DNA from 3 places in the Paenibacillus sp. YPG26 genome. Region 2 is predicted to be linked to each of the others. Evidence: riboswitches for the same ligand, from Rfam matches in the RefSeq annotation. Region 2 holds a riboswitch; each other region holds the start of a gene.
What was found. Region 2 has a riboswitch for cyclic di-AMP ahead of LDO05_RS00490 (C40 family peptidase). Riboswitches for the same ligand answer to the same signal wherever they lie in the genome.
Positions count from the first base shown of each region.

Region 1: linked by a shared signal. The riboswitch ahead of LDO05_RS10455 (CAP domain-containing protein) and the one ahead of LDO05_RS00490 (C40 family peptidase) in region 2 are both predicted to bind cyclic di-AMP.
Region 3: linked by a shared signal. The riboswitch ahead of LDO05_RS01620 (APC family permease) and the one ahead of LDO05_RS00490 (C40 family peptidase) in region 2 are both predicted to bind cyclic di-AMP.

Region 1 covers NZ_CP084530.1:2,225,298-2,235,606, reverse strand. The annotation lists gene LDO05_RS10475 (glycosyl hydrolase) at 1-1,889, shown strand, start outside; gene LDO05_RS10470 (S-layer homology domain-containing protein) at 1,958-3,976, opposite strand; gene LDO05_RS10465 (GGDEF domain-containing protein) at 4,062-4,697, opposite strand; gene aspA (aspartate ammonia-lyase) at 4,922-6,358, shown strand; gene LDO05_RS10455 (CAP domain-containing protein) at 6,516-7,190, opposite strand; cyclic di-AMP (ydaO/yuaA leader) riboswitch at 7,197-7,329, opposite strand; gene ypfJ (KPN_02809 family neutral zinc metallopeptidase) at 7,608-8,450, shown strand; gene nirB (nitrite reductase large subunit NirB) at 8,761-10,309, shown strand, end outside.
Region 2 covers NZ_CP084530.1:98,261-108,569, reverse strand. The annotation lists gene LDO05_RS00520 (heavy metal translocating P-type ATPase) at 1-1,519, shown strand, start outside; gene LDO05_RS00515 (MmcQ/YjbR family DNA-binding protein) at 1,879-2,256, shown strand; gene LDO05_RS00510 (YwhD family protein) at 2,387-2,902, opposite strand; gene LDO05_RS00505 (M1 family metallopeptidase) at 3,056-5,032, shown strand; gene LDO05_RS00500 (hypothetical protein) at 5,045-5,860, shown strand; cyclic di-AMP (ydaO/yuaA leader) riboswitch at 6,082-6,217, shown strand; gene LDO05_RS00495 (C40 family peptidase) at 6,224-6,706, shown strand; cyclic di-AMP (ydaO/yuaA leader) riboswitch at 7,049-7,187, shown strand; gene LDO05_RS00490 (C40 family peptidase) at 7,192-7,665, shown strand; gene LDO05_RS00485 (GNAT family N-acetyltransferase) at 7,937-8,446, shown strand; gene LDO05_RS00480 (c-type cytochrome) at 8,550-8,906, shown strand; gene LDO05_RS00475 (4a-hydroxytetrahydrobiopterin dehydratase) at 9,185-9,484, opposite strand; gene LDO05_RS00470 (hypothetical protein) at 9,707-10,000, opposite strand; gene motA (flagellar motor stator protein MotA) at 10,227-10,309, shown strand, end outside.
Region 3 covers NZ_CP084530.1:339,963-350,271, reverse strand. The annotation lists gene rnhA (ribonuclease H) at 1-613, opposite strand, end outside; gene LDO05_RS01630 (DUF6953 family protein) at 666-902, opposite strand; gene LDO05_RS01625 (hypothetical protein) at 1,042-2,169, shown strand; cyclic di-AMP (ydaO/yuaA leader) riboswitch at 2,483-2,629, shown strand; gene LDO05_RS01620 (APC family permease) at 2,755-4,578, shown strand; gene LDO05_RS01615 (HD-GYP domain-containing protein) at 4,711-6,186, opposite strand; gene LDO05_RS01610 (hypothetical protein) at 6,364-6,552, opposite strand; gene msrA (peptide-methionine (S)-S-oxide reductase MsrA) at 6,650-7,294, opposite strand; gene LDO05_RS01600 (helix-turn-helix domain-containing protein) at 7,454-8,251, opposite strand; gene LDO05_RS01595 (sugar phosphate isomerase/epimerase family protein) at 8,392-9,165, shown strand; gene LDO05_RS01590 (Gfo/Idh/MocA family protein) at 9,193-10,212, shown strand.

The DNA.
Region 1 (10,309 bases), 1.8 Mb from region 2:
CGGTTGAATACTTACGTGATATCAAGGGAGTACATAACTTCCTGTACGCTTTCTCCCCGGGAAGTCCATTTAACAACCTGGATGCTACCTATCTGAAGACCTATCCTGGAGATGATTATGTGGATATTCTGGGATTCGATACGTATTATGACGGCAGTAACCAAGGCTGGTTCGATACGGTTGTCGATGATGCGAAGCTCATCTCGAAGCTGGCGGATGCCAAAGGGAAGATTGCTGCATTCACGGAGTTTGGATACTCGAACGTGAAGCCGACTGGAACTGCGGACAAGAACTTCTACACCAAGCTGATTCGTGCTATGAAGTCTGATCCTGACGCGAGTCGTATGGCATATATGCTGACTTGGGCCAATTTCAACTATGATTCCATCTTCTTGCCTTACCGGAATTCTCCGAAGTACGGGAATCATGAGCTCCTTCCGGACTTCGTGAATTTCTACAAAGATCCTTATACCTACTTCAGCCGTGATCTGAAGAATGTATATACGAACAAAGTCACGACTGTAAAAGAGAATCCATTCATGCACATCGTCTCTCCAACCGGACAAGAGACCGTAAAAACAAATACGACCACCATCCGGGCCAGGGTGCTGAATGAGAAAGTATCGAAGGTTGTCTACTCGATCGGAGATTCATCGGTTGAACATCCAATGTCTCTTGCCAAGAACGGTATGTACCAGGCCGAATGGCGTCCTTCTCCAGAGTTAAATGGGAAAGGCACGGAGATTACCGTGAAATCTTACGGGAAAAACAAGACTGTGCTTAAGCAGACGATTACCGTATATGTGGGTATTCCGGAGATTACGCTTAAGACTATAACTTTTGACAAAGGAATTGAAGAGGTACAGAACAATGGAACATGGCCGGAAGCGATGGAATCCCAATTCTCTTATGCCAAGCTTGGAGATGACGGGAAGCTGCGGATCGATGTGAAGAACATGATAGGGACTGATTCCTGGCAGGAACTGAAGATCGGACTTCCCCGCATTACAGCTGCTGATCTTGGGAATGTGAACCGGGTCTCCTTCGATGCCTGGATTCCCGTGTCTGCCGGTTCGAAGAACCCGGATGCCCACGTACACGGGGCGGCCGAACTGCCTCCAAGCAGCACTAAGTTCGAGACTAAGGCTACAGCCAAGCTGCGCGAGCTGGAGACTGTCACAGCGAATGGAACAGTCTATGGCAAGTATACAGCTCTAATTGATCTTACCGATGAGAAGCTGGTACAAGCTGCAACCGGGCTTTCGCTAGCATTCATTGGCAGTGGTCTGGATTATTCTGGACCTGTCTATGTAGATAACATCCGTCTAAGCAATGCTTACACCGGAGAATCTAACGATCCTTATCTGGTGGATAACTATGAAGGCTACAAGGGAAGCGACGATCTGCTTCGCGCGGCGTATAGCCCTAATGGGGATGCCAACACGATCTCGCTTGCCGCGGATCACAAGGCAGCGGGTGACTATGGTCTGAAGCTTGATTATACCTTGGCAGGACAAGGCTACACGGGGGTAACCCGCAATCTTGGAAGCCGCGACTGGTCTTCCAAAGACCAGCTGAAATTCTGGTTAGAGCCTGATGGCAAAAATAAGAAGCTCGTCATTCAGGTCAAGGCCAACGATGTCTCTTTTGAATATTATCCTTCCCTGGCAGATACAACACCACGCTGGGTTGAGATTCCTTTCCAGGATTTCGTGGTAGCCTCCTGGGATACTAACAATGCCGGCAAAAAACTGGATGCTGTACATGCAGCCAAAGTCCAAGCGTTCTCTATATATGTGAATGCACCTGCCGGCGAATCATACACCAAGGATAATCCGTTCAAGAGCACCATTTATTTAGACGGAATTGAAGCTATCTCATCCAAATAGACAGATTGGATATATATTGAAATACGAAGACAACCACCAGACCAAGCGTCTGGTGGTTGTTGCTGTTGCTAGTTAACAGGAGCGGTAGAGGTAAGCCTGAAGGATTGATGGGCAATAATTTCTTTAGATACTTCAGACACAGGAACAACCTCAATAACAGTGATATACTGGCCCGATGCAGCTTGAATTGTTGAATCTAAGGTCAGTTCGTAAGAGTGAGCCCAGGAGTAAGCGAGTTCTTTGTACTTCACATCAACAGGAACTGGACTGTTACCGACTTGATAATAGTAGGAGTGCCCTTGTTCAAGTGATGAGAATGCGGCAGTCCATACAGCGGGGAACTTCTCGGTAAATGAAATTGGCTTAGAGAGGAGGTCTTCCCGTAACACTTGGTTCTCCGTTATCTCAAAGCTCTGATATCCGTAGACAATAGGCTGAACCTGTTCGTTGTGTTCATCATTATAATAATCGATTACGGTGATGGTTCTTCTGTTGTCTTCGATCAATATAGGCGTTCCCGAATCAAGCAGGTTGGAGCCTTCCCATACGTCTCCATTGATTTCAGAGTTATAAGGAAGACCGATAACTACAGGGACAGCGGATTCTCCTATCACATATCTATAATTATGAAGTAGGGGCTCATTCGCATTCTCCTGGCCAATTACAGGTTGGGTCTTGTTAACATTGTCGTTGGTCTTAGCCGGCTTCACGAAGCTGATTGGACTGGTCAATCCAGGATTCACTACTACCACTGGTTTGTTAATCTTAGTCAATCTATTACCGGCTAAGTCAAGGACTCCCGATACCTGAACACCTACATTGCCAGTGAAGTAGCTTGGTACCGTATATGTCGAATCGTTGATTGTAAAAGTTTCAGGAAAGGTAATCGTCACCTGTTTCTTGTCCGCGGATACTTGAATATTAGAACCATCCGGCAGATTCGTGAATGTGGATGACGTATCGCCTTTGACTTCCAGCTCATAGGAACTGCTATTGCTTGCCGAGGCCTCATTCAATGCTTCAGAGAAGATCAGTTGTATGGAGTTCCCGCTTCCTTGCCGCGTGACGGTAATCAGCTGTGGAGCTGTAGTATCAGCAGGTGGGTTGTATCCGCCGCCATTGCTTGGTGGAGTTGGGGAAGGAGTGGAAGGCAGAAGATTTGCTTGTTGAATCGGAACAGGATGATCAGTCGTCAATGGCTTCCCGGCAATGGATTCGAATCCTTGGATAGACACTATAGGCTGATTCAATACTTCGGGGCTAAGAAGCTCATCGAAAATAATCGTTAACGTCTTCCCGTCCTGAGACAGCTTGAAGTGTGCTTTTGTCTTGTCCAGCGGCTTACCGCTTACAAAAATCTTGGACAAATCCACTTGAGATTCCTTAAGGGAAGCACTGAACAAGAGGCTAAGCTCATGCTGATCCGTAGCTGAGGCGCTCACCAGCTTCAAAGGATCTAACTGCGTCTTGGTCTCATAACTGCCTAGCACAAGATCCTTGCGGCTCGCGCCAGACTGCCAGTCGGGGACATTCTGTGGTGCATCCATAATCTTGTATTGAAGTGCCGCTGCCACATACCCCTTAGCCCAATCGCTGACCCCGCTGAACTCATCGGTTCGATTCTTCCCGGTAACAGGGAGCTTGAGCGACCTAACCAGGAAGGCGGCCAGTTCCTCTTTGGTTACATCGCCAGCAGGATTGAAGAGATTTGGATTCCCATCGCCTTGGGTAATGCCGCTTTGTTTGAGTGCCTCAATAAAGGGAAGCGCATATCCATTTGCCGGATCATCAGCCTTCACGTCTGTGAAGCTGGATGTCTTGAGTCCGGAATTAACCTCGAGTTTCAGAATAAGCGCGGCCACTTTAGCGAATTGAGCTCGGTTCATCTGGTCTTTCAGATCAAATCTGCCTTCCTGAACTCCCTCAAATATACCGCTGCTGATCATGGCATCAAATTTCGCCTTGGTTGCGGCATCCAGATCTTTAAGATCCGAGAAGTCTGCTGATGTCTTGGCTGAGACTTGTGCAGTGTGAAGAGATAATGTCAGTAGAAGTGCAGCGGCTGCTGAATGCACAATCTTTTTCATTAAATCCACCTTTCTGTGTGTTATTTCATTGATTTCCCAAATATTATAGAAGATTGATGAAGAAATGAATAGAATTTGTTCTCCATCAGCCGCTTTTCTTACCTTCCTTGGATACGTACATATTTCGGTCAGCCAGCCGAAGCAGTTCTTGAAGCTCTTCATTTTCATGAGAGTACAAGGAGTACCCTAGGGAGATGGATACCGGAAATCCAAAGGTGGAGGAGATGTCATGAAACTGCTCGTTCAGGCGCTGCATGAAGTTCCTCATTGCATCCTTGCCTTCGTAATGTCCGATTATCACAAACTCGTCTCCTCCCCAGCGGGCCACAATATCCTTTTTGCGGGTGGATGATATAAGAATGGCACCAGCTCTTTGAAGAACCAAGTCCCCCATGTGGTGCCCATAAGTATCATTAATGACCTTGAAGTTATCACAATCAATAACCAGGACGAAATACTTGGTTCGCTCAGTCGGTGATAGCTTACTGAAGAATTTGCTCAGGAAACGGCGATTGTACAAGGTGGTTAGCTCGTCCCTTTGAGAATAGAAGACGGCTTGGTCATATTTGCGTCCTACCAGAAACCCGGCGGTGAGCGTGAGTGTGTAAGAAAGCGAATCAACGAAATTGAAGCCAAGATGATTGAAGTATCTATTCAGGAAATCAATAATTTGAAATCCAACTACAATGAGTACCGTATAAATTCTGCCATAATATTTCATGATGGATTACTCCCTTATAAGCATGCAAAATTAAGTCTTTTGTCTTAGAACTATTGTACTGTATTCTACAGGCTAGTGGAACCAGTATAGATAAGAAATAATAATAATAAATCTGCCTGGTTGCAGCCGTAGGGCGGTTCCTTTCTAGCTTGAAGTATGTTATAAGAGTCGTATAGACCCAGTCTAACCGGGCAATCGAATTTTGATATCGGGAGGAATGCAGTGTGACAGAGCCATTGTATCGTGTGGAGAGTGACTTTCTGGGTACCAAAGAAGTTGAGGCAAATGCTTACTATGGGATTCAGACGCTTCGTGCGGTCGAGAACTTCCCAATTACCGGTTATACGGTACACAAGGAGTTAATTAAATCCATGGCAATGGTGAAGAAAGCGGCAGCCTTGGCCAATATGCAGATTGGCAGACTGTACGCCGGTCACGGCAAAGTCATTGTGCAGGCCGCCGAAGAGATCATAGATGGGCGATGGCATGACCAGTTCATCGTGGATCCCATTCAAGGAGGAGCCGGGACATCTCTTAACATGAACACGAATGAGGTTATCGCGAACCGGGCTTTGGAGCTACTCGGGAAGAACAAGGGTGCTTATGACTATCTCAGTCCAAATTCTCATGTTAACATGGCTCAATCGACCAATGACGCGTTCCCAACAGCTATACATATCGCCGTATTATCTCTGATGGAACAGCTTCTGGTCACCATGAGGGATATGCATCAGGTGTTCGTTGCCAAGTCCAAAGAGTTCGACCATGTGATCAAGATGGGGAGAACGCACCTGCAGGATGCGGTGCCCATCCGCCTTGGACAAGAATTTGAGGCTTATCATCGGGTTCTGGGGAGGGATATTCTTCGGATAGAGAGCTCGAGACAGCATCTGTATGAAGTTAACATGGGCGCTACAGCCGTAGGGACAGGGCTTAATGCGGACCCGAAATATATTGAGCTCGTAGTTGAATATTTGACACAGATCAGCGGATTTCCGCTTGTAACAGCTATTCATCTTGTTGATGCTACTCAAAATACAGACGCTTATACCGAAGTATCGGCGGCTTTGAAGGTATGTATGATGAATATGTCGAAGATCGCTAATGATCTGAGACTTATGGCATCAGGCCCCCGTGTTGGATTTAACGAAATCTTCCTCCCTGCGAGACAGCCGGGATCCTCCATTATGCCGGGCAAGGTCAATCCGGTGATGGCCGAGGTGATCAATCAGGTCGCGTTCCAGGTGATCGGCAATGACCACACGATCTGCCTGGCTTCATCAGCTGGGCAGCTTGAGCTTAACGTAATGGAGCCTGTATTAGTCTTCAATCTTATCCAATCCATCAGTATGATGAATAATTCATTCCGGGTATTCACGGACTTCTGCTTATCAGGGATTGAAGCGAATACGGAGAAGACGAAGGCCGATGTGGAGAGAAGTGTAGGCATAATTACTGCCGTGAACCCACATCTTGGTTATGAGGTCGTATCCCGAATAGCTAGAGAAGCGATTCTCACTGGAGAGTCTGTGAGGGCATTGTGTCTCAAATATAATGTGCTTACTGAAGAGGAACTTGATCAGATTCTGGATCCTTATGAGATGACCCATCCCGGCATTGCCGGTGCCCAAGTATTCTATAGAGATGAGAAGAAAGTGTAACTTACTTAAGTCATACATATATGCTTATTAAGGCAGGCTAAGCATGTATCTTTTTGTAGGAGACCCTAGTTATCATTCCAAATTCATAATATAGAACAAGAGACTAATCCGCTAAGCCGGGTTAGTCTCTTGCTGTAATAAGATTGAATTAGCTTGATTAGTCCGCAATAAATTCTTGTACCCATTCGCCATTATAATAGGCAGCGCCGATCTTGGTGAAGTTAGGACTTAGAATATTCTGCTTGTGTCCAGGGCTGTTCATCCATGCTTTCATAACCTCGGCGGGGTTCTTCTGGCCCTTGGCAATGTTCTCGCCTGCATAAGTGTAACGAATACCATACGATTTCATCATATCAAAAGGGGATCCGTAGGTAGGTGAATTATGGTCAAAGTAGCCGTTGTTATACATATCTTTGGCTTTGTCAAGCGCCATAACAGTCAGTGCTTTATCAGCAGCCAGCGGCTTTACACCCGCTTTGGCACGTTCCTGATTAACGAGAGCTACCACTTGATCTGCATAGGCGGATTCGGATGTGCCAGTCTTGGCAGTGTTCGTGTTGTTCTGCGTAGTATGGGTGTTACTCTTGGTCTTCTGCGATGCCTGGTTCCCGGTAGTGCCTTGAGCTTTAGTCGCAGCGGATGCTTGGTTATTCATAGTTCTGAGCTGCTGCAGTACATGACTCCATGAAAAGCTTTGGTTCGTGCTGTAAGACCAGACCTTGTTGTAATTCTCTGTGGTGGTATCTGCGGCTGCAGATGCTGATGCCGCACCGGTGACTGCGAATAGGCTAAGCGCGAGTGCGCCTGTAACTAGATTTTTCTGTAATTTCATTTGTACATTTCTCCTTTTAACAGCCTGCGAGGTTAGCTGACGGATTAGGGTCAAAGAGTAATCACCCTGCCATGGAATGGCTTCACCCCAGTGTATGGGTCCCCCGTGCTTGTAAATTAAGCTTCGGCCTTATTTGCTTGGATCCCAGAATTTGCAGTAGCTATGATTGAGGATCCAAGCTCGCTACAAATTGTAGCACGCCTGTCCCGACAGTTCATGGGTCAAAACTTTCCATGACAATCAACAACTAACCTAAGCAGCTAACGCGTGACGACGAATAAGGCACCATTCAAGCAGCAATGATGGAGAATCTTATGCAGATTCCAGTAAATGGAGTGTGAACAGCAGCCATTCCCGGGTATAAACACTTATAACATCTTAAATGCGCTAGGCGGATGCGATAAGGGAGGTTGCCGTATGCAGTGGAAAGGTAGAAGAGGAAGCTCCAACGTCGAAGACCGTAGGGGGATGGGAGGCAAGACCCTTGTAGGCGGGGGAATCGGCGGGATTATTATTATGCTGCTCGTCACTTTGCTTGGCGGGAATGGCGGTGACCTCTTGAGCAATATGACGGGGTCAGGAACAGATTCTAATTCTGCATATACCCCTACACAGCAAGAACAGGAGATGAAGGATTTCGTCTCGGTCGTGCTTGCTGATACTGAGGATGTATGGACAGAAGTGTTCAGGGAGGAAGGGCTTAGATATCAGAACCCGACTCTGGTGCTGTATACGAACAGTGTGCAGTCGGCTTGCGGGACAGCAGGATCATCGGTAGGCCCGTTCTATTGTCCTGGAGACCAGAAGCTGTATATTGATCTGAGCTTCTATGACGAGCTTAAGCAGAAGTTCAATGCGCCAGGTGATTTCGCTATGGCTTATGTGATCGCCCATGAGGTTGGACACCATGTGCAGACTCTGCTTGGAACAAGTGACAAAGTCATGCCCCTTAGGCAGAAGCTGAGTGAAGCTGAATTCAACAAGTATCTTGTACGGTTCGAGCTTCAGGCAGATTATTTGGCTGGTGTATGGGCCAACCGTGCTCAAGGGATGGGTGTGCTGGAGGAAGGCGATCTGGATGAAGCTTTGACTGCAGCCAGTGCAGTGGGGGATGACACATTGCAGAAGCAGGCAAGAGGTTATGTAGTGCCAGAGAGCTTCACCCATGGGACCTCCGAGCAGAGGAAAAGATGGTTCTACAAAGGCTTCGAGACTGGTCGTATAGAAGGCGGGGATACTTTCTCTGCCAAGAATCTGTAGAACAGGCATATTGTTATCGTATGGCTCTTTCGGCATTGTGCCGGAAGAGCCTGTTTGCTTTATACATAAGATTTATGACATAACTATAACAACTATAGTTAACTATTTGCTGATAAAAATTAAAAATAGGATTAATACAAATAACAAATGTCATATTACCTAACATAAATGTTGACTATACATTGTTACTAAGGCTATATTTGTTAAAAATTAGTATTTATAAATGGAAATTTATCATCTATGTTATAGAAACTAACATTAAAGTAAATTCAGAATTTAGTTAGGTTTACTTACATTGGAGTGAGTGTAGATGACAAAAAGACTTGTGATGATAGGCAATGGAATGGCGGGAGTGAGGTGCATTGAAGAAATCTTGAAGCTTGCACCGAATGAATTTGAAATTACAGTGTTCGGAAGCGAACCCTATCCCAATTATAACCGCATTCTGCTATCTAAAGTGCTCCAAGGAGATTCAGGGATCCAGGAGATTATTCTCCATGATTGGGATTGGTATGCCAAACACGGAATTCAGCTGTATGCCGGAGAGAAGATCACTTGTATAGATCCTGAGAAGATGACCGTACTGTCAGATTCCGGGAGAATTCGCAGGTATGATGTGCTGATTCTAGCTACAGGCTCCCTGCCCTTCATGCTTCCTCTACCGGGTGCCGACATGCCTGGCGTAATGGCCTTCCGTAATATCACAGATTGCCTTCAGATTATCGAATCAGCCCGGACATATCGCAAAGCAGCAGTGATCGGTGGAGGATTATTAGGTCTTGAGGCAGCACGGGGACTACTTAATCAAGGCATGAGGGTTGAGGTCGTCCACAATTCCCCCTTTCTGATGAACCGCCAGTTGGACAGGACTGCGGCCCGGATGCTTCAAGAGAAGCTTGAGGTACAGGGGATGAGCTTCCTTCTGGATAAGAATACTACCCGAGTTACGGGACGAAGGAGGGCTTCGGGGCTGCGCTTCTCCGATGGATCGCATATTTCAGCTGATCTGGTGATCATGGCGGTCGGTATCCAGCCAAATGTGGAATTGGCTTCAAGAAGCAACATTTTGGTGAATCGCGGTATTATCGTGAACGATTTCATGGAGACCAGTATCCCGAATATCTACGCAGTTGGTGAATGCGCCGAGCATCGCGGCATTTCTTATGGACTGGTAGCTCCACTTTATGAACAAGGGAAGGTGCTCGCCCGCACCGTGTGCGGCATACAGACAGCTCCTTACCAAGGCTCCATATTATTCTCTCAGCTAAAGGTTGCGGGTGCTAAGGTGTTCTCGGCAGGACAAATTCATGAAGAAAATGCCGAACAGTCCATCATTTCCTATGACGGTCAGAGAGGAACTTATAAGAAGATTGTAATCTCTCCTACAGGTAACATAGCAGGAGCAGTGTTATTTGGAGATGTACGGGAGGGAACGAGCCTGCTTGAGCTTATTCGTCGCAACGCGGACGTATCTGCATTATACAAGGCGGACAGCCACGGAGAAGTCTCGTCCCAGAGCAATCTGCAGATTGCTGAAATGTCAGATCATGAGACCGTCTGCTCTTGTAACGGGGTCAGTAAGTCGAGAATTATGAACGCTATACGTGAGGAAGGACTGGAGACAGTTGAGCAAATCCGGGACTGTACCAGGGCGGCTGGAACCTGCGGTGGATGTACCCCACGGGTAGCTGCACTTTTGAAATATACCCTTACGAACATGGAGACGGGGGCTCAGAACGTAGAAGCTATTTGCGGATGCACAACCTACTCTCATGACATGGTTAAGGAGGCAGTTTCTTGTCATCGTTACGAGGACGAGTACCAACTCATGACCTCGCTGGGTTGGACTCAACCTATGG
Region 2 (10,309 bases):
AGTCCTTCGCGCCGAAGGCCGTACAGAGACTATTCCTACCGAACTTCTGCAGGTGAATGACATTGTTATTGTCCGTGCCGGAGAAAAGATCCCTTCAGACGGAACGGTTACCGAAGGGAACAGCGCGGTGAATGAAGCGGCAATTACGGGGGAATCCATTCCCGTCTCGAAGCACGCCGGGGACAGTGTGTTTGGCGGCAGCGTGAACACAGAGGGTCTTCTCAAGGTAAAGATTGAGAAGGCCTACCAGGACTCTTCCCTCTCGAAGATCATGCATCTGGTGCAAGAAGCACAGGACACCAAGACGCCTACCGAGCTCTTTATTGATAAATTCGCGAGATACTACACACCCGCAATTATGATTATTGCCGCGCTTGTTGTACTGATACCGCCCCTGCTCTTTGGAGCGCCCTGGATGAAATGGGTATATGAAGGGCTTGCTATTCTGATCGTTGGCTGTCCTTGCGCGCTCGTGCTGTCCTCACCGATTGCGCTTGTAAGTGGAATGACCCGCAGTGCCCGCAGCGGCGTGTTAATCAAGGGCGGTGTTCATTTGGAGCAGCTTGGCCGCATCAACATGATCGCTTTCGACAAGACGGGAACGCTCACGGAAGGGCGTCCTGCCGTTATTCAAGAAGCCGTATACGATCCGGGGCGGTTCTACGCCGCAGCGGGGGCTATGGAGCAATCCTCTCTTCACCCGCTTGCTGAAGCGGTAGTCCGCAAGGCCAAAGAGTCAGGAATCACCCATTTTGCCCCGGTTGATAACCTGGTTACCCTCCCTGGTCAAGGGATTCAAGGGGATATCGAGGGGGTTCGCTACTGGGCAGGCAATGAGCAGCTGCTTAAGCACGTCTCTCTGTCCGCCTCGGATAGAGAGCGGATAGAAGCGGATCTTCACCGGATGAAGGAAGCCGGACTGACGATTGTCCTGGTAGCCGATGCGGCGCATGTGCTGGGCATTGCCGGACTCGCGGACCAGATTCGCGCCGAGAGCCGCGGCGTAATTGCCCGGCTGCACCAAGCCGGGATTGAACATACCGTCATGCTGACCGGTGACCATGCCGGTACAGCCAAATCTGTGGCCCAGGCCACAGGTGTCACAGATTGGTACGCCGGCCTCCTGCCGGAGCAGAAGGTCGACAAGATCAAGGAGCTGGCAGCTAGAGGGCAGGTCGCTATGGTTGGCGATGGCATTAACGATGCCCCCGCACTGGCCACAGCCCAGCTGGGCATTGCGATGGGTAAGGGCACCGACAGTGCCGTCGAGACCGCCGACATCGTCCTGATGCAGGATCATCTCGGCAAGCTGCCGGCAGCGATCAGGATCGCCCGTCTGGCGAACCGGATTATCCGCTGGAATATCGGCATCAGTCTGGGCCTTAAGCTGATCGCCCTGCTGCTAACGATTCCAGGCCTGCTTACCCTCTGGATCGCTGTCATGTCCGATATGGGCGCAACCATTATAGTCACCCTGCTTGGACTGACCATCCTGCTTGGCAGAGATAAGGAAGCTTAAGCTCCACATCAGCAGGAACCTGTACACTACACCCCATACAGCATACAAAAGGCAGTTCAGGCACCCGCGCGAGGTCTGAACTGCCTTTTGTCATATGACAGGCATATACTGGTCGTACTGGTCGGTGAAATCCGCTCCCTCATCAAGGCGCGCATTATTCGCGGGATACCTGCCTATTTGGAGTGGGCCTTCTCCCTCTCCAACCCGATTAACTATAGCCGTCCATCCATTGAATTGCGAACAGGCTCAATATACACTAAGAAGGAATAGCCTGGCCTTTACTTACCTGCCTAATCCCCTCTCACCCAGACAGAGGTCTACATATTCCAACACCTGTTACGAAAGGAAAGTGACCCTTTATGAAGCATCAGGAACTTATCGAGCTTGGTCTTGGCTACCCGGGAACCCGCCTAGACTACCCTTTTGACCCAAGTCTTCCAGTACTCTACGTCGGCAGCAAAATGTTCGCTCTGCTGACCAATCATCTTGACGTTCCATCCGTCAATCTTAAGACCAATCCAGAGGAGGCCTGGATTCAGCGCGAAAGCTACCCTGGCGCCGTGATCCCCGGCTACCATATGAATAAGCGCCACTGGAATACCGTACTGCTGAATGGACAAGTACCGGACGAGGTCATTGCCGCCATGCTGCAGGAATCCTACCAGCTAGTTGTCGCCAAGATGCCCAAGGCATCCCGGCTGCTTCTATTCCAGAGTGAGAATCCCCCGGCTGAATAGGAATGACGCTCGAAGCGTCCGATTAACAAGCTTCAATCACCCGTTCCCCTTATCCATGGACAAAGAAGCCGTCCCATACTTGCTCATGGAACGGCCCCTCCTATTATATACCCACTTTTCCTGCAGCTCTTTACCCTTCCAGGGCATTTTTCAGCTCGCTGGATGAGCGGTTCCACCATTCTTCGTTATGCGTGACCAGCAGTGTACGCAGTGCCTGCTTATCTGCCGGGCCCAGCTCATCCAGCATAATGCGGCGTTTAATCGCGTAATCCAGCTTATTTACGTGGTCGGCGAGAATCTTCCATCCGCGCTTCGCCTCGGTGTCGATCAGCATCTCACACGCAGTCGCTCCGCCATACAGCTGGCCTTCCGGCGTGCGGTCCACCGCAACCCATACCAGCCATACTTGACGCCCGTTCGGCACGTCCTCTTTATTCGCAGAGAACTTGATTCCCCGCTCCACTTTACTCTTCGCATGCATGGCACCGATGTCGATCTTCGCTTCCCCGCTATCAATAATGATCGGCGATACGCTGTTCAGGTCAATGGAACCCGCGCCAAAGCCCTTGTGTTTGCTGCTTTTCTCATTCCCGCTGATAATATTTAAGGCAATTTGCTTCTTGCCAGTCTTGTTCAGATTGTCCATATTCCCCTCCATTAATGAGCCGCAGCCTTGCTTGCTGATGATTCGGAGTGCCCTCCATAACAACAGGCTCTGTATATTTTAATTTTAACTAATAATCCCCCAGATGCAAACATATACATGCCTTAGATGCTTGTCAACGGGAGGTATCCAAGAATGACCCCACCACGGATCAAAATTATACTTATCTCAATTCTCAGCCTTATCGTTATTGGCGGCGCTGTATGGTTCAGCCTGACACCCGCCCCTGCCCAGACCTCATTTGCTCCGGAAATGGGCAAGCCTCCGCAGGATCAGCCCAAGACACCCGAGAGTATCGGCACACCCGGTACGGAGCAGCTTAGTGACCGCATTGCCGAATATCACATTGATGTCCATTTGAATGAGAAGGACCGCACCTTAACCGGCACCGAGAGTATAACCTGGAAGCACCCGGGCAGACAGCCCGTGAGCGAGCTCTACCTTCACCTGTATCCGAACGCCTTCGCCTCCAAGGATACTACCTTCATGAAGGAGTCCGGAGGCAAGCTTCGGGGCGACTCTATGCCAAAGGATGGATGGGGCTCCATGAAGCTGACTGGAATCCGGACCACCGATGGGATCTCCCTGATTCACCGTCTTCAGTATGTACAGCCTGATGATGGCAATACGAAAGACCAGACTCTGGTCAAGGTTCGGCTTCCCCGCCCCGTTCAGGGCGGAGAGAGCATAACTATTCTCATGAGCTTTGAGGTCCAGCTTCCCAAGGTATTCGCCCGCATGGGCACCGCGGATAACTTCGTGATGGCCGGGCAGTGGTTCCCCAAAATAAGTGTGTATGAGCCAGCCGGAACCCGCGGCCGCGCCTCCGAAGGCTGGAACCTGCATCAATACCACGGAAGCTCGGAGTTCTACTCCGACTTCGGGATCTTCAGTGTACGGATCAATGTGCCAAGCTCCTATATCGTCGCAGCGACCGGCTTTCCCACCAAGACCGCAGCGGTCAAGCAGAATCGCAAGATCTACCAGTTCTATGCCGATGATGTGCATGACTTTGCCTGGGCGGCTTCCCCGGACTTTGTCTATGCGGAGGAGCCATTCTCCTCGGCCGAGGTCCCGGGTGTCCGGATCAAGCTGTATCTCGATCCGCTGCATAAGGACCTTAAGGACCGCTATTTCTATGCGGCTAAGGCTGCCTTGTCTTCCTACAGCAAATGGTATGGCCGTTATCCTTACTCGACCCTGTCCATCGTGGTTCCCCCGGCAAGCGGCAATGGGGCAGGCGGAATGGAGTATCCGACCCTCGTAACTGCCTTTGGAGCGACTTCGCTCTCACCTGGGTATGAGCTGGAGAGAACCGTGGTGCACGAGATCGGACACCAATATTTTTACGGCATGATCGCAAGTAACGAATTCGAAGAAGCCTGGCTGGATGAGGGATTCACTTCTTACGCTGAAGACAAACTCATGGAGAGCGCCTATGGAATTCAGCCCAATCTGCCTGTTCAGGCCAGCTTCGTGAACCATCCAGCCGCGCTGCCTCTGGAATCCTGGAAATACGGATCCTCCGATATCTATGCCCAAAATGTCTATACCCGCGGCAAGCTCGTACTGCTCGGCATTGAACGGCAGGTTGGAGCAGGAACCATGAACAAGATCCTGGCCCGCTACAGCAGCAAATACCGCTTCAAGCACCCGACAACCTCGGATTTCCAAAGAGTCGTGGAGCAGGTGACCGGGCAGTCCTGGAAGGATTATTTCAATCAGTATGTATACAGCGGGCAAATGATAAATTACTCGGTTGATTCCATCACCGTGAACCAAGTACAGAAGACTCCCGGCCCCCTATATGAGTCTGTCGTGAAGATCAGCCGACTCGGCGGCAGCTATCCGGAGGTTCCCGTCCTGTTCAGCTACAAAGACGGACATCTTGTGCGCAAGATCTGGAAGGGTGATGAGAACCAGATTGTCTACAAGCTGCAGTACAAGGAGCCGCTGGCCTGGGCAATGATCGATCCCCGCTACACCCTGGTGCTGGAGAACAAGCATATTAACAATTATCTGAAAGCAGAAGTGGAAGAGAAGACCGGAACGCGGTGGAATCTGGGCATAACCAAAGTAGTGGAGTCCCTACTTGGATTGCTCTCATGGTGAGGTGACAATAGAGTGAGATACATTCGTAACGGATGGCAAAGTACCAAAGATCAGTTCCCGGTCGTCATTATCCTGTTCCTCTATCAGCTGCTCTGGGGTGTATTTCTCTACCGGCTGATCAATTCTGCCATTATACCGCTGCTGCAGCGCTACCCGGATCCGGCGCCGGGCGAGCTAAGCCGCATTCTATTTCTGATTGAAGGTCAGCTGGAGCTCAAATACAGCTCCGAGGTTCATCTGTATTTCTGGCTTCTGGCCGGCATGTTCATTCTGCGCATGCTGCTGACCCCGCTCATTCAGGCCGGAATTCTCTATGGACTTCGTCCATTAACCCCGGACGGGGCCGGTCTGGTATTCTTCCAGGGGATCGGCAGGCTGTGGAAGCCGGTCACCGTCTTTTACCTGATAGAGCTCCTTCTCGTACTTGGTCCCGCTTACTGGCTCGGACCCAAGCTGCTGGATCTCCTTGTACAGGGCATACAGTCTGGCGGATATCCACTTCTCTATACGGCTATATATATTCTGGGATGGCTGATTTATGGCTATTTGATTCATCAGCTTCTTCTGTACGCCAAGTTCGGTTATATTTTTGGCCGGGGAATGCTCCCCTCTATGCTAAGCTGCTTGCGGCAGCTGCTTACCGTTATAGGCATATCCCTCTGCCTGGGCGGGGTAACCCTGCTCCTGTTCGGCGCTTTTAGTACCGTCTCCTGGATCTGGACCGGATTTCTGGCACTTATCCTTCAGCAATCCTATCCTTTCATCCGTTCACTTCTCAGTATTTGGCATATTTCCTCCCAATATCACCTTTGGAATGAGAAGAATTGAATCTCCTTCGGTCTCCTCTAACTCTACGCCCCCCAAGACCTCCGCAGATCTGCGGAGGCCTTTCCTGTTTCAACCGGCCTGGAAATCTCGCAAGTAACCATTGCCAAAAGATACCTGCCTTGCTACAATGTGAATTATGAACAGACAGTAACAACATTGTAATTATTTTTTTGTCACAAGCAGGAGATTCGACTTTAATGTCGTATTCTTGTTATAGGTGCACAGATATCAAGCCGAATTCCCAGCACCGGGAAACGGGGGAACCATCTTGGGTGAATTGATCTCGCAACAGAGGGATCATAGGGGACCTTCAACCGAATCCTTAAGCTAACCTCGCAGGCATTGGAAGGAGTTTAACCGCTTTTGAAGAAGAAACTTGTGGTTGCAGCAGTATCAATGTCCATTTTATTCACCCTTGGGACTGGAAGCGTTTTCGCTGACTCCAAGCTGGACAAAGTCGTGGACAAAGTGATTGGCACAGATTATAAGTCAGGTGGAACCTCCACGAATGGCTTCGATTGCTCAGGCTTTACGATGTATGTATTTGACAAACTGGGAATAGACCTTCCTCACCAATCGGGCGCCCAATTCAAGATGGGTAAGGCCGTATCGAAAGATGAACTGAAAGCCGGAGATCTGGTATTCTTCAATACTTTTGGTAATGGTGTGTCACACGTAGGTGTATTTGTAGGTAATGGCAAATTCGCACACGCCTCTTCCTCAAAAGGCGTTACCATCAGCAAGCTGAGTGACAGCTACTACACCAACCGCTACGTTGGAGCTAAGCGTATTATGAGCAACGAAGTATTTCAATCTGTTGCCGATTCCTCCAAAGACAACAATTGATGTAAGATAAGCAGTTCCCTTGGCATCGCCCGTATTGATTCTTGCCGGAATCGATGCGGGCTTTTGTCTGTATATAATTAGACTAATAATATAGTATTAGCCAATTTTTCGACAAATAAACCGTTATCTTGACAAAAAAAGTGTAAAACAAACTTGCCAAAGCTTGGGCCCTTTGGTACAATAGGCAAGTAATTAGTAACAACTTTGTAATTATTACTGTCCTATGTCGGAGCGTCACGAAGTCTGTATATGATGATCATACGAAAGTCATACTATCGCTTCCCGTGAACGCTGGGTCCTGAAATCCCGTATCTTGCGGATTTTCAGCACAGGTGCACTAAACCAACAAACCAGCCGAATTCCCACGCACCTGGGAAACGGGGGAACCAGTTATGGGTGAATTGATCTTGCATCAGAGGGGTCATAGGGAACCTTCAACCGAATCCTCAAGCTAACCTCGCAGGCATTGGAAGGAGCATAACAACTTGAGAAAGAAACTAGCAGCAGCGGCAACGAGCTTGGCATTATTGTTCACACTAGGAACAGGCAGCGCATTCGCAGATTCCACATTAACTAACACGGTGAAGAGTGTATACGGTACTCCTTATAAATGGGGCGGCGTAACTTCAAGTGGGTTTGATTGTTCCGGATTTACATCTTATGTGTTCAAGAAAATGGGCGTATCCCTTGCCCGTCAATCCAAAGCTCAATTCCATCAGGGTTCTCCAGTTATGGCGAAGAGCCAATTGAAGGCCGGAGATCTTGTCTTCTTTAATACTTTCGGTTCCGGTGTATCTCATGTCGGAGTATTCCTTGGAAACGGCCAATTCGCACACGCCTCTTCCTCAAAAGGCATTCACATTGACCGTCTCAGCAGCAGCTACTACAGCAAACGCTACCTTGGAGCTAAGCGTGTTCTTAGCAAAGCCAAATACACTAAATATGCTGTGAACCTGTAAACTCCATTCCCTCAAATGGAATTTACATCCGAGTGGACCGCACGATTCTTGCCGGAATCGCCTGCGGTCTTCTTTTTGCTATCTTAGTACCTACTTCTAAAACGTTAGATATCTGCCAAAGGTTTCAACCTTCCAGAACAAATATCTAATTTAATTCCATATATTTGCTTATCCTATATTTACCCACTGCCACTGGGCTTAAACGTACAAAAATATATATTTTTTTCTTTTTTTTAATCTATATCCGACACGAAATGAGGTACGCCAGTTGATGAATAACCCTCCAGCATTTAAGGCTATTCCCATGGAAGAATCCCACGCCCAGGTTATCTGCAGCTGGGTCTATCCCCCGCCCTATGACATCTACAAGTTCCCCCCTTGGGAACGGATGAAATCCCTTGAGATTGAGTTCGGCGATCCTCAGCTTCGCCGGGAACAGTACCTATCCGTTCTTACGCCTGCTGGGGAACTGGCCGGATTCGCACAAATCTTCCCTATGGAGGGGGTATCCCGCTTAGGGATCGGAATGCGGCCCGATTGGTGTGGTCAGGGACTGGGTAAGTCTTTGGTGCAGACTATAGTCCAAGAGGCCCTGCGCCGTTATCCTGGGCATGAAGTGGATCTAGAGGTACTTATTTGGAATGAACGGGCCATACGTACCTATGAGAAAGCGGGATTCCGGATTACAGATCAATACGAGCTGCGGACTCCTGAAGGGAAGATGCCCTTTTACTGTATGGTCTACCACAATGATAAATCTCACCCCATTGATGAAACTTAGTCAGCACGAATAACTTGTTTGTTTTTTTGTCACAAATGCTATGATCAAACAGGATGTTCCGTTATAATGGGAGAAGGTATCTTACATAGGAGGGACGATTGGAATGCAAAAGTGGATCATGAGCGGTCTGTTCTTCATTGCATGCGCATTGGCCATCGTGCTCATCTTCACCCTGCCGGGTAAAGAACAGGTGGCACAGGAGAATAAGCCTACCATGCCGAAGGTTACGTTGGATGCGACCAAGGCAGAAGCGGCTGTTAAGGCCAACTGTATCAGCTGTCATGGTGATCAGCTTGAAGGTAAAGTTGGACCTAGTCTGCAGAAGATTGGCGCGCAGTTGACCAATGAACAAATCTTCACCGTAGTTACCAAAGGTAAGGGCACCATGCCGTCATTCAAAGACAAGCTGCAGCCCGAAGAGATTGCCCAAGTAGCCGAATGGCTCGCCGCAAAAAAATAGATCAACTAAAGCACGCCCTCTAGTACGCTGTAAGCGTATTCCAGAGGGCGTGCTTTGTTCGATTCAAGACTGCTTTCATAGTTCCTCTACTATGATGAGGAACATGCTTCTAGAAGTATGCAGGCACCTCTGCCTGTTCCATCGCCATATCTGGCACGAGGTCCGCATTTGGACTTAAGTTCTTCGGCTTCCTCTAAGCTTGAGGCTTCCTGTACGAGTTGTGATAGCTGCGAGGGTGGCGAGCTTCCTACAAGCCATCTCTCTTACTAATGCGAGTTCTACTCAGCCGAGCGGGTCTTCTCGAAGGCCTCGTTGTACTGCTGGGCTTCCTTGATATCCACGGCAGTAATCCCGCCGGCTTCCCAAGAGGTTAGACGGAGCGTCACGGTCTTATGGTCTATAGTGATAAATGGATGGTGGTTGAAGGCTTCCGAGATGGCCGCAACTTCATCTACAAAGGCAATGCCCTTCATGAAGTTCGAGAATACATACTTGCGCACAATCCATCTCTCTTCTTCCATCTCCCATCCTTCCAGACTAACTAAGTGCGCTTCCACTTCCTGAGGTGTAAATGGCATTCTATTTCCTCCCTATTCTTTACAACGTCCGAACTGTCCTGGAGGGACTTTAGAACCGGCTATCCTTCACATCTTCTTATGACCCGTATACCGCCTGTACAGCAGTTCTCCTCTTCCCACTAAATACCCAGAACAGAACTTAAGTACCTAAACGATAATGCTTCTCAGGATATATTACCATGAGACTCGGACTTAAATCCACATTTCGCTTAAAGTGGACGCCTAGACCAGAAGTACGGTAGCCAGTTCTGTATCCCCAACCAGGATGTTGATCCGGTGCAGGTTGGAATCCAGCATGAGCATCCCACTGCCTACACGGATTACCGGCTCTGTCCCCAGACCATAGAATAGGTCCTCCGCCAAGGCCTCATGAACCTCACGTCTATCCGCCTCACCAAGCCTTTCCCAATCATCAGCTTCCATTTCAAAAAACACATAACTATCCTCGATCAAACCTACTGCAGCTGTTAATTCAGCTAGAATATCTCCGTAATCTCTTGCGTGTTTTACGCCCATCTATATTCTCCGCCTTCCTTGATCTCATCTTAAGAACCCGTCTTTTTCATTATAACTGAAAATTCATCTTAAAAAAAAAGGGAAATCTGTCGATAAAATAGGTAAACCGTTTCTTACAGAACAAAGGCTGCAAGGTTCCTGTAGTTTCTGTCTGCAAACTGTCTTGACGGAAGGATGCCCGAAAGACCGAAAGGATTCAATTCTATCTCATGGACGAGGTGTATTAATGGAAATATCAACGATATTAGGATTAGTAATGGGTATTGTGGCCATTGTCGTGGGTATGATGCTCAAGGGCGCACCCATCAT
Region 3 (10,309 bases), 240 kb from region 2:
TCGATCTCAGCCAGGCCACCGCGCGGTCAACCAGATCCCAGACCTCGCGGGTGGACTCATTGCGCGCAAGTGTCGTCGCGACCTGCTTCTCGCGGACCCATTTGAGCGCGGTTCTTGAGTCGCTGTACACTGTCATCTTGCTGCCCTTCTGCTTCAAGTAGGCCAGCGAATGGACAATCGCAAGAAACTCGCCCAGGTTGTTCGTTCCGTTGGGGATTGGCCCCCGCTCAAAGATCACTTCTCCTGTCCGCGTGCTCACTCCCCGGTATTCGATCGGCCCGGGATTGCCCTTTGTGCCCACATCCACGGAGATGCTGTCATAATCAATCTGGTCCTTGGAGGAGGCTCCAGCTGCCGAGCCCTTCCCTTTCGAGGCGCCTGAGCTCGCAGTCTTCTGCCTGCCCCCGCTTGGGCCGCCTCCCGCGGACGAAGCTGACTTGCCCCAGTGCTTCTTCCAGCCTTCCTGGTAAGCCTTCTCGGCCTCGGCCTTGGAAGGATAGGATTTGTACTTGGCATCCTTGTAAGCATCGACCTGAGCTTTACACTCCGCCCACGTTGCGTAGACCCCGGGAGTTGTGCCTTCCCATACCACATAATATTTCTGACTCGCCATAGCTTCTATTCTCTCTCCTTAATTATGCAATCTTCCTGCGGTCCTGTGACCCTTAGGTCCATGCCCAGAAGAACCCGTCCCGATCCCAGGCTACCCGGCCGCCATGCAGCTTGCGGAACGCCTTCTTCACTTCCTTGGACAGCGAGACATTGCGGTTCTCATTTATAAATACATATTGTTCTCCGAAATAACTCCGGATATATTGGGTCGCTTCCTCCTGATGCAGGATGCCCCTGTGTCTGATCTCCTGAACCATCCACTCTGCAACCTGCTGCTCTGAGACTTCCATTCGCTTTCCAGCTCCTTAACTGATCTAGTCCTATACAGCATCGTATCCGATTTAAGGTTATCATTCAATTCCTCAGCGGGTGTCATTCCTGCTCATTTGTGAATAGGCTATATCATCAATATTATTGGAGGGCTTCTGAATGACAAGAGATGTGAGTGCCAACCTGAATACCCAGGTGACGTATCCGCCATGTTCCCCTAATAGATATCCGAATGTCCGTTCCGTCTACCCATCCTCATCCTCATCCCCCTACCCATACTCCTACCCTAATCCTTATCTATATCCTTATCCTTATCCTTATCCTTACTCCTATGCTTATCCGTATCCGTATTCTTATCCTTATCCTTCGTTTCCCCCTTATTTCGGCTATCCGGGTTACTTCCCAGGCGGGGGATTTCCGGGATATCACCAAGGAAGCGGGTTCGGACACCACCAAGGTGGCGGACACCATCAGGGCGGCGGACACCATCAGGGCGGCGGACACCATCAAGGCGGGGGACATCATCAAGGCGGGGGACACCACCAAGGCGGGGGACACCACCAGGGCCGAACTGTAGACCCGGAGAATAACCCCAGAGATATCGAGCTGAACCTGAAGTCCAAAGCCCAGTATGGCGGTAAATACGGGCTGGATGCCCATGCGGATGCCCACGTAGGCGGCGGGCAGGGGCTCGGCTTCGATGCGGCTGGGAGCCTCGGCGGCGAACACGGGGTTGGTCTACAGACCGCCGGTCATCTAGGCGGCGGCAAGGGAGCGGGCCTTAAGGCCAGCGGGCACTTGGGCGGCAGCGGTTACGGCGTAGGCGTCCATGCCGATGCCAGCCTCGGCGGCGCGCAAGGACTTAAGGTAGATACGGGAGCCAACATTGGCGGGAGCCACGGACTCGATCTTCAGGGCGAGGGCCACCTCGGTCTGCAGGGAGTTGGCGCGTCAGCTGCGGGGCATCTGGGCGGAAGCACCTACGGCCTCGGCGCTCATGCCGGTGCAGACTTAAGCCTGAAGCAAGGCCTTGCCTTTGATGCCGGTGCCAATGTGGGCGGCAAGCACGGGATTGGCGCACATGCCGGCGGACACCTTGGCATCGGCAAGGGTGTCGGCTATGACGTGGGCGGCAAGGTAGGCGGCAAGCATGGCGTAGGCTTTCACAGCGACGCTCATCTAGGCGGCGGCAAAGGCGTAGGCTTTGATATTGGGGGGAACCTGGCAGGCCACAGCGGCCATCTGGGCATTCAACTCGGCGGTGACAAGGAGAAGGAGCAGCAGTAAGAAGGCCACTGCCAATTAGTTCAGCCATGCCGCTCCGGTATGCGGTGCAGGGATGCCGATGCGATACAGCAGAGCATTATTAAGATAAGGAACTAATCTAACTTGAAGCGGTGAGCCTCCTCCGGAAGTCCGAAGGGGGCTCGCCGCTTATTTATGATAAAAATGAACACAAGGGACAAGCCTCCTTGTCTACCAACAAATGTAATCGCTTCCCTTGATTCGTCGGCAATTTCCTGTCCCGGCGCCCCGTTTGATAGGGATGAAAAGTTGTTTACAAGAATAAAACAGGGGAGTATCATAAGCATCGGTTTCAAATTCCATACCGCTGAAACTTGTATAAGTACGGGGGAACCGTTCAAGCGGATTGCCGCAGCAATCCAGGGGTGAATCCTAATAAGGTAGGGCTACTCAAGGGCCCGAATCCGACAGCTAACTCCGTAAGCGTTATTTGAGAAGGAAGGTGGAGGCCAGGTAAGTGAAATTTCTCGTGTCCACAGTATTGGAGCTTAAGTCAGTGGGCATTTTATACTTCGTACGCGCAATTGATGGTTGTTGAATTTATTCACTTAAATGGTGGTGAAACGATTGTCCGCTCTCAAAAGATTCCTTATTGGACGTCCACTCAAGTCAAATGAACTGGGTGAACAAAAGCTGAACAAAACCAAGGCCCTGGCTATCCTTTCGTCCGATGCTTTATCATCCGTAGCCTATGGTCCCGAACAAATTCTGATTGTGCTCGTTACCCTGTCCGCGGCGGCCTTCTGGTATTCCATCCCGATTGCGGCGGGTGTGCTGGTATTGCTTGCGGCACTGATTTTATCTTATCGTCAAATTATTTACGCATACCCGCATGGCGGCGGAGCATACGTCGTATCCAAGGAGAATCTGGGTGTGAATTACGGCCTGGTGGCCGGCGGCTCCCTGTTAGTCGATTATATCCTTACGGTTGCGGTGAGCGTATCAGCTGGTACGGATGCCATAACTTCGGCCTTTCCGAGCCTGCATCCTTATACAGTGCCCATTGCAATCGTATTTGTACTGTGCATTACGACTTTGAACTTGAGAGGGGTAACAGAGTCCGCTTCCATCCTTGCCTATCCGGTGTATTTGTTCGTTCTGGCTCTGTTCATTCTTATCGCTGTAGGCATCTACAACACGCTGACAGGGCATGTATCCCCAGAGCTCCATACGCCGGTAGGCACGCCTATAGCGGGGATCAGCCTGTTCCTGCTTCTGAAGGCCTTTGCTTCGGGAAGCTCGGCACTAACGGGTGTGGAAGCTATATCCAATGCAATTCCCAATTTCAAAGACCCGGCCCCTACCAATGCCTCCAAGACATTAATGGCCATGGGGGCACTGCTGGCCATACTGTTCTCCGGCATCGTATTTCTGGCGTATTACTACGGAGTTTCGCCAAGAACAGAGGTCACCGTGGTCTCGCAGATTGCGGAACATACCTTTGGACGGAACTTCATGTATTACTTCATTCAAGGAACGACGGCTCTCATCCTGATTCTTGCCGCCAACACCGGGTATTCCGCGTTCCCGCTGCTCGCTGTCAATCTGGCCAAGGATAAGTTCATTCCAAGAATGTTCACCGTCCGGGGAGACCGGCTGGGATACTCTAACGGGATTATTATTCTCGGGGTCTGCTCGATTCTGTTAATTCTGTTGTTCAAAGGACAGACGGAGCACCTGATTCCGCTGTATGCCGTGGGCGTGTTCATTCCGTTCACCCTGTCCCAGACCGGCATGATCTTCAAGTGGGTCCGGGAGAAGCCAAGCGGTTGGGTAACGAAGCTGATCATTAACAGCGTCGGCGCCTTGATCAGCCTGATTGTTACGATCATGTTCTTCTTAACCAAATTCGCGCAGGTATGGCCTGTATTGATCTTCCTGCCGCTTATTATCTATATTTTCTACCGGATCAGGAAGCATTATGAGGCGGTCGGAGACCAGCTCAGACTTACAACCTGTGAGCCCTCCATGCCGATTGAAGGCAATGTGATCATCGTTCCGGTTGCCGGGATCACTCATGTGGTGGAGAATTCACTCAACTATGCCAAATCGCTTAATCCGCATCAGGTCATTGCCGTATATGTGCCTTTTGAGAAGCAGGCTGAGCATGAGTTCGAAGCCAAATGGATGAAGTGGCAGCCTGATGTCAGACTGGTCACCTTGTACTCACCTTACCGCAGTATTATTCAGCCTCTGCTCAAGTTTGTGGATACCGTGCAGCGCAAGGCAAGCGAGTCGAACTATCAGGTCACCGTGGTGATTCCCCAGTTCATTCCCAAGAAGGGCTGGCACAACATCCTTCATAACCAGTCAGGACTAGTCATTCGTACCAAGCTGCTGTACCGGAGAAAAGTCATTGTTACGACTGTGCCTTACCATCTAACTAAATAAAATAAATCAAAAGGGGAAGTCCCACTAAGCCATGTCGGCTGTGTGAGACTTCCCCTTGTATTTCGGGCTGACGCAATCTAATGCTGTTCTGGTACAGAAAAAAAGACACTCCGCGTGTCTTTCCCCTCTAACTTAACAGATGCCGCCAGCCCCTTCAGGCTCTCCCGCTTGAAGCAGCATCTTTCTGTGGCCCCACTTCTCAACCACATGGGCCGGATATTCATGGATCTCCGGGTTCTGCTCGCATACCCGGATCCAGGCCTGCACACATTCCGCATCGAAATGAGTCCCCTGATCTCCGATAATCAGCTTCATCGCCTCATCGTGGGTCCAAGCCTTCCGGTAGGCCCTGGTCGATGTCAGCGCATCGTAGACATCCGCAATAGCTACGATTCTGGCCAGCAGAGGAATCTGCTCTCCCTTTAACCGGTCTGGATATCCCGTGCCATCCCACTTCTCATGGTGAGACCGGATAATATCCAGCTCATCCTTCATGAATCCAAGTGTCCGGCACATCTCATAGCCCTTGACGGGATGAAGCTCAATAATATCCCTCTCCTCAGGCGTCAGACGCCCCGGCTTGTTCAGAATCTCGATAGGCACATGAATCTTACCCACATCATGGATAATGGTCCCTTGGGAGACCGCCCGGAGCTCCTCGGGGGACAGCTTCATCTCCTCGCCAAGCTTCATCGCATACATTGTAACTCTGAAGTTGTGCCCAGCCGTATACAGGTCCTTCTCCTCGGTAGCCTGAATCAGATTCCTCACACTAGGAGACAAGCAGCTGGTAATCCGCTCCATGGGATCTGTGGAATATAGTCCTCTGAAGGTCATATTCCATGACGGATTGGATGCATACTGCCTGATGAGACCGGTAATCATCACGATCATCGAGGCCAGAAGCAGGAAATGATACATCCACCAGCTGATACGCCATAACTCTCCTGCCGCCATAATGTACTGGGCCACCATCAGCCAACAGCAGCTGTATATGATGGCCTTCTGGAGCGGGAACCGTGAATACCGGTAGGACTGATAATAGCGGTAAATGGTAATCAGGTTCATTCCAGCGACAAGAACGGTCACCAGCCATTGCAAAGGGCTCTGATTCAAAGGGATCAGACTCATCAGATGCGGATTCATAAAGCTTACGATGCTGAGTATAAGAATGAGCACCAGCCAGATCGGAATCAATCTGCCCCGCAGCCCGGACAGCTTCACAATCAGCGCCGAGTCAGATGACATCGAAGACAGCCACAGCCAGAATGTCGCAAGCAGGGTGCTCGCCTGGGCCGCAACGGCCGGCAGGTGTGAAGCGTGGATCATAAGATTGGGCGTGGACAACCCGTGAACCGTGAAAGTCTCACCCAACGAGATGAATGCCAGGGCGAGGAAGCTTACCTTTATATTTCTAACGCGATGTCCCGCGATTCCTACTGCAATGGCTACCATCATGGACAGCATGGCGACCGAGCTGACAACATAGAAATGCCCCTTGAGTGCAACAAGGGAGACATCCCATGAAGGATGTGCCCTAAGGAGCTCAAATAGTATAAACGGCACAGCTACAGCCAGGATCGGACCGACAACATCACGATTTCTCATTCAAAAGTATCCCCTTCAATACTAAAGGTAGGTAATTAGTCTCAAGTCACTTCAGTGTACCATAAAATGCAGCGGTAGAATATTCCTTGTTTGTATAGAAAAAAACAAAACCTGACCTCTCCCTCCACGGGATTAGATCAGGTTCGTCTGTTCATAGACTGTGAGGATGATAACGGATCAAGCATAGTATTCAAACAGCAGTGCGCGAGTCTCTTCAGCGCCATTCTCTTCTTCCAAATCCAGCAGCCCCTTAGCTGCCCAGCATGCCTCACAAGCCTCTTCGGTAGTACACAGGTGCGCATCCTCACAGGTATAGCAGAATTGCAAAAGGTTTCTGGTTACGACTTCTTGGTTGACTGTTCTCATCTTAATCACTCCTTATCTTCTTTACGAGTTAAATATATCACACGCCAAGAAGCTAAATTGTGATTTATTTCACAATATGACGAAAATCACATTTTTCTTACCATTTAATTTTCGAGATCAGGTTAATCAGCCCTTCGCACTGACTCTTCCCTATCGGCCATTCGGCAATCTCCTGCTTAATCTGGGCCATGTTCGCGTACCCCTTCGCCAACCCGTTCAATCGGGCCGCCAGAGTAGAGTTCAGCAGCTCCTCCTGGGAGGGATAGACGAAGCTCAGCTTCTCCACCGCGTCGGGATAGCGGTGAAGATAGTATTTCTGGTGCCGTGTCTCAGCTGGATAGAACTTGACACAGAGTGATACCTCCGTGTCCGGCTTCGCTCTTCCCTCCAGTTCCATCTCCCTGATTACCTGCCCGGCCGCGTTCCTCTGCTGCTCATTGTGATACAGCACCAGAGACTGGTACTGCCGCCCTTTGTAATCGTTGATGTTAACCGGATTATGATGATTCCAAAAGATACGCAAAATATCCTCGTAGCTGACAATCCCCGGGTCGAAGTCCAATTGAACCACCTCGGAATGATCCCCCATCTCCCGGTATGAGGGTTGATCCGTTGTTCCTCCGGCATAACCAACCCTTGTTCGGATTACACCGGGAATTTGACCGAATAATGCCTCAGGACTCCAGAAGCAGCCCATGCCCAAGGTCGCGGTCTGGATAGCTTTAGAAATTTCAGAAGACATGGTACACCTCTCCTTCGATTATAGTAATCACGTGTGGTCTACTCGAGCTAATTCCATCTATGGTCTATGGCCTGATCGTCAGAGGAAGCAGGTGTGGCCATGACGCATCATCCACTTGGCTTAAACTTATCACGGGCGCTACCCCTCCAACGCTCCGCGTTAGCTTCCTCTCTCCTCCATTCGGTATCCGCTCGGGGATACCCCGAATTTCGCGCGGAACACCCGGTGAAAGTATGAGTAGCTGGAGAATCCGCAGGTCTCCGCAATGTGCTCCAGTGTCATCGAGCTGTATCTCATCCGCTCCAGAGCCGCATTAAGTCTGATCTCGGTGGCGTATCCAATCATGGTCATGCCGTAATGCTCCTTGAACAGACGGACAGATCTGGACAGGCTTAGTCCGGCATATGTAGCCGCCTCTTCCAGCTTGAAGGTCACTGTCGCGTGCTCTTCGATGAACCGCTTCAGCCTTAAGGCTGCGAAGACTGTCCGGTTGGACTGCGTATTCTCGGCAATGGCACGGTCAATATACAGACATAATCCTTTTAGCAAATAATCCATAATCTCCGCGTTTTCCTCCATCGGCCCCCGGCGCTTCTCGATCAGAAGATTCTGCCACAGCCGGAGCAGCTTCTCATCAACCCCGATCCGGTTCACCACCGGTCTGTTCGTGCGGCTCCACCATTCATCAATCCATGTCCCCTCGCAAAAAATATAATAGTCCCCACTGGACATACGGCCGCTGTGATCCTGGTCTTTCACCTCCAGAGCATAATCCTCCCCGGGTCTGAGCAGGATCAGATCTCCGGCCTGTACATGGTACTCCCGCCCCCGGAGATATACCTTGCAGGAGCCTTCCGTCTGCAGTCTGAACAGATAGTTGGTTAATCCACTCCGGTAGTTCTGAACGAAGGGCTTGGAATGATAGGAATAGTCACAGATGAGTAGGCTTGTCTCCATATGTTGCCGCCCCCGGTCTCAAAATATAATCAAATAGTTCAGGTTGTGCGTAGATTGTGTATGTTCATTTTAGCCTATATTCATTTATTCTGGAATCAAATAGAGCACTTATTACATCCCTGCAGAATGAGGTGTGTGAAATGAGAAGATTAGGAATTGGCTTGCAGCTGTATACACTGCGTGATGAGACAGCTGAGGATTTCCGCGGAACGCTTCGTAAGGTGGCAGAGCTTGGCTATGAAGGTGTAGAATTCGCGGGTTACGGCGATATTCCTGCCGATGAGATGAAAGCGCTCTTAGACGAGCTTGGACTCAAAGCAATCAGCAGCCATGTTCCGCTTCAAGCGATGCGTACAGACCTTCACAAGGAAATGGACTATCTCAGAACCCTCGGCGCCGAATATATGATCTGCCCTTACCTCGCGCCTGAAGAGCGTCCGCAAGGAGACGGCTGGAGGGAACTGTTCTCCTTCCTTCAGGAGGTAGGAGCCGAGGCCCGCAAGCACGGGCTGATTCTTGGCTACCATAATCATGATTTCGAATTTCAGGATCACGTTGGCGGGCGGACCGCCTTTGATGCGCTGTTCGAGGAGACCTCCCCGGAGTCGGTTCAGACCGAGCTTGATGTATGCTGGGTTCAATATGCCGGACACGATCCCATCGCCTACATTAACAACTACGCGGGCCGTCTGCCGCTGCTGCACCTGAAGGACTTCAACACGGACGAACAGGGCCAATTGATTACCCTTGAGCTTGGCAAGGGCATAGTCGATCTTCCAGCTGTCATTGATACAGCCGCCCATGCCGGAGTGAAGTGGCTGATTGTAGAGCAGGATTCCTGCCAGATTCCACCGCTTCAGAGTGTCCGGAACAGCTTGGACTGGCTGAAGCATAATTATCTTGACCAATTCTAATTCAGGACAAAGGAGACTACCCAATCTATGAGTAAAATCAAAGTAGCAGTTATCGGATGCGGAGCCATCGCCCAGCGTCGCCATATTCCCGAGTATGCAAGCCATGAGCAGGTGGAGCTCGTGGCCTTAGCGGATCCAAACCTTGAGCGGGCCCGGGAAATGGCGGATATGTATGGGGGTACGGCTTATGCAAGCTATGAAGAAGTTCTAGCCAACGAGCAGATCGATGCCGTCAGTATTTGCACACCGAACTATCTTCACGCTCCCATGACAATTGCTTTTGCGGACGCTGGGGTGCATGTACTTGTAGAGAAGCCAATGGCAACCACGGAAGAAGAAGGACAGCAGATGATTGAGGCGGCCCGGAGGAACGGGGTCTACCTGATGGTTGGGCACAACCAGCGCCTGATGCCCCCGCATGTGAAGGCTAAGGAGATTCTGGATTCAGGTAGGCTGGGTAAAGTATTGACTTTCCGTACAGCGTTCGGCCACCCTGGCCCGGATGCATGGAGTGTGGACGGCCGGGAGAGCTGGTTCTTCGAGAAAGAAGAAGCGATTCTTGGTGCGATGGGCGACCTCGGCGTCCACAAATCCGACTTCATCCGCTACCTGCTCGGCGACGAAGTGGCTGAAGTGGCTTCATTCATCAGCACCCTCGATAAGGAAGGCACGGAAGTGGATGACAATGCGGCCTGCCTGCTTCGCATGAAGGGCGGAGCCATCGGTACGCTCGCAGCCAGCTGGACCCAGTATCAGGGCGGAGATAACAGTACCGTGCTATGGTGTCAGAACGGTGTGATGAAGATCGGCACCGTAGACGGGGACGAGGTGATCGTGGAGCTGACCAACGGCACAGTAGAGACCTACAAGGTCGGCGCCATGGCTACCAACGAGAAGCAGGTGCCAAGCGGAATTATTGATGCTTTCGTGGAATCCATTCAAAGTCAGACCCCTCCGGCTATTTCGGGAGAAGAAGGTCTTCGTTCACTCCAGGTGATACTGGCGGCATTCGAGTCCCAGGCCACCGGACGGATTATCAAATTGTAATAAAATAAGCAGGCGATTCCGGGGTTAATCCGGGAATTGCCTGCTTATTGTGCATTCTGGTCTAAAGCTTCGGAGGTTCTATATTCCAGCTTTGGGG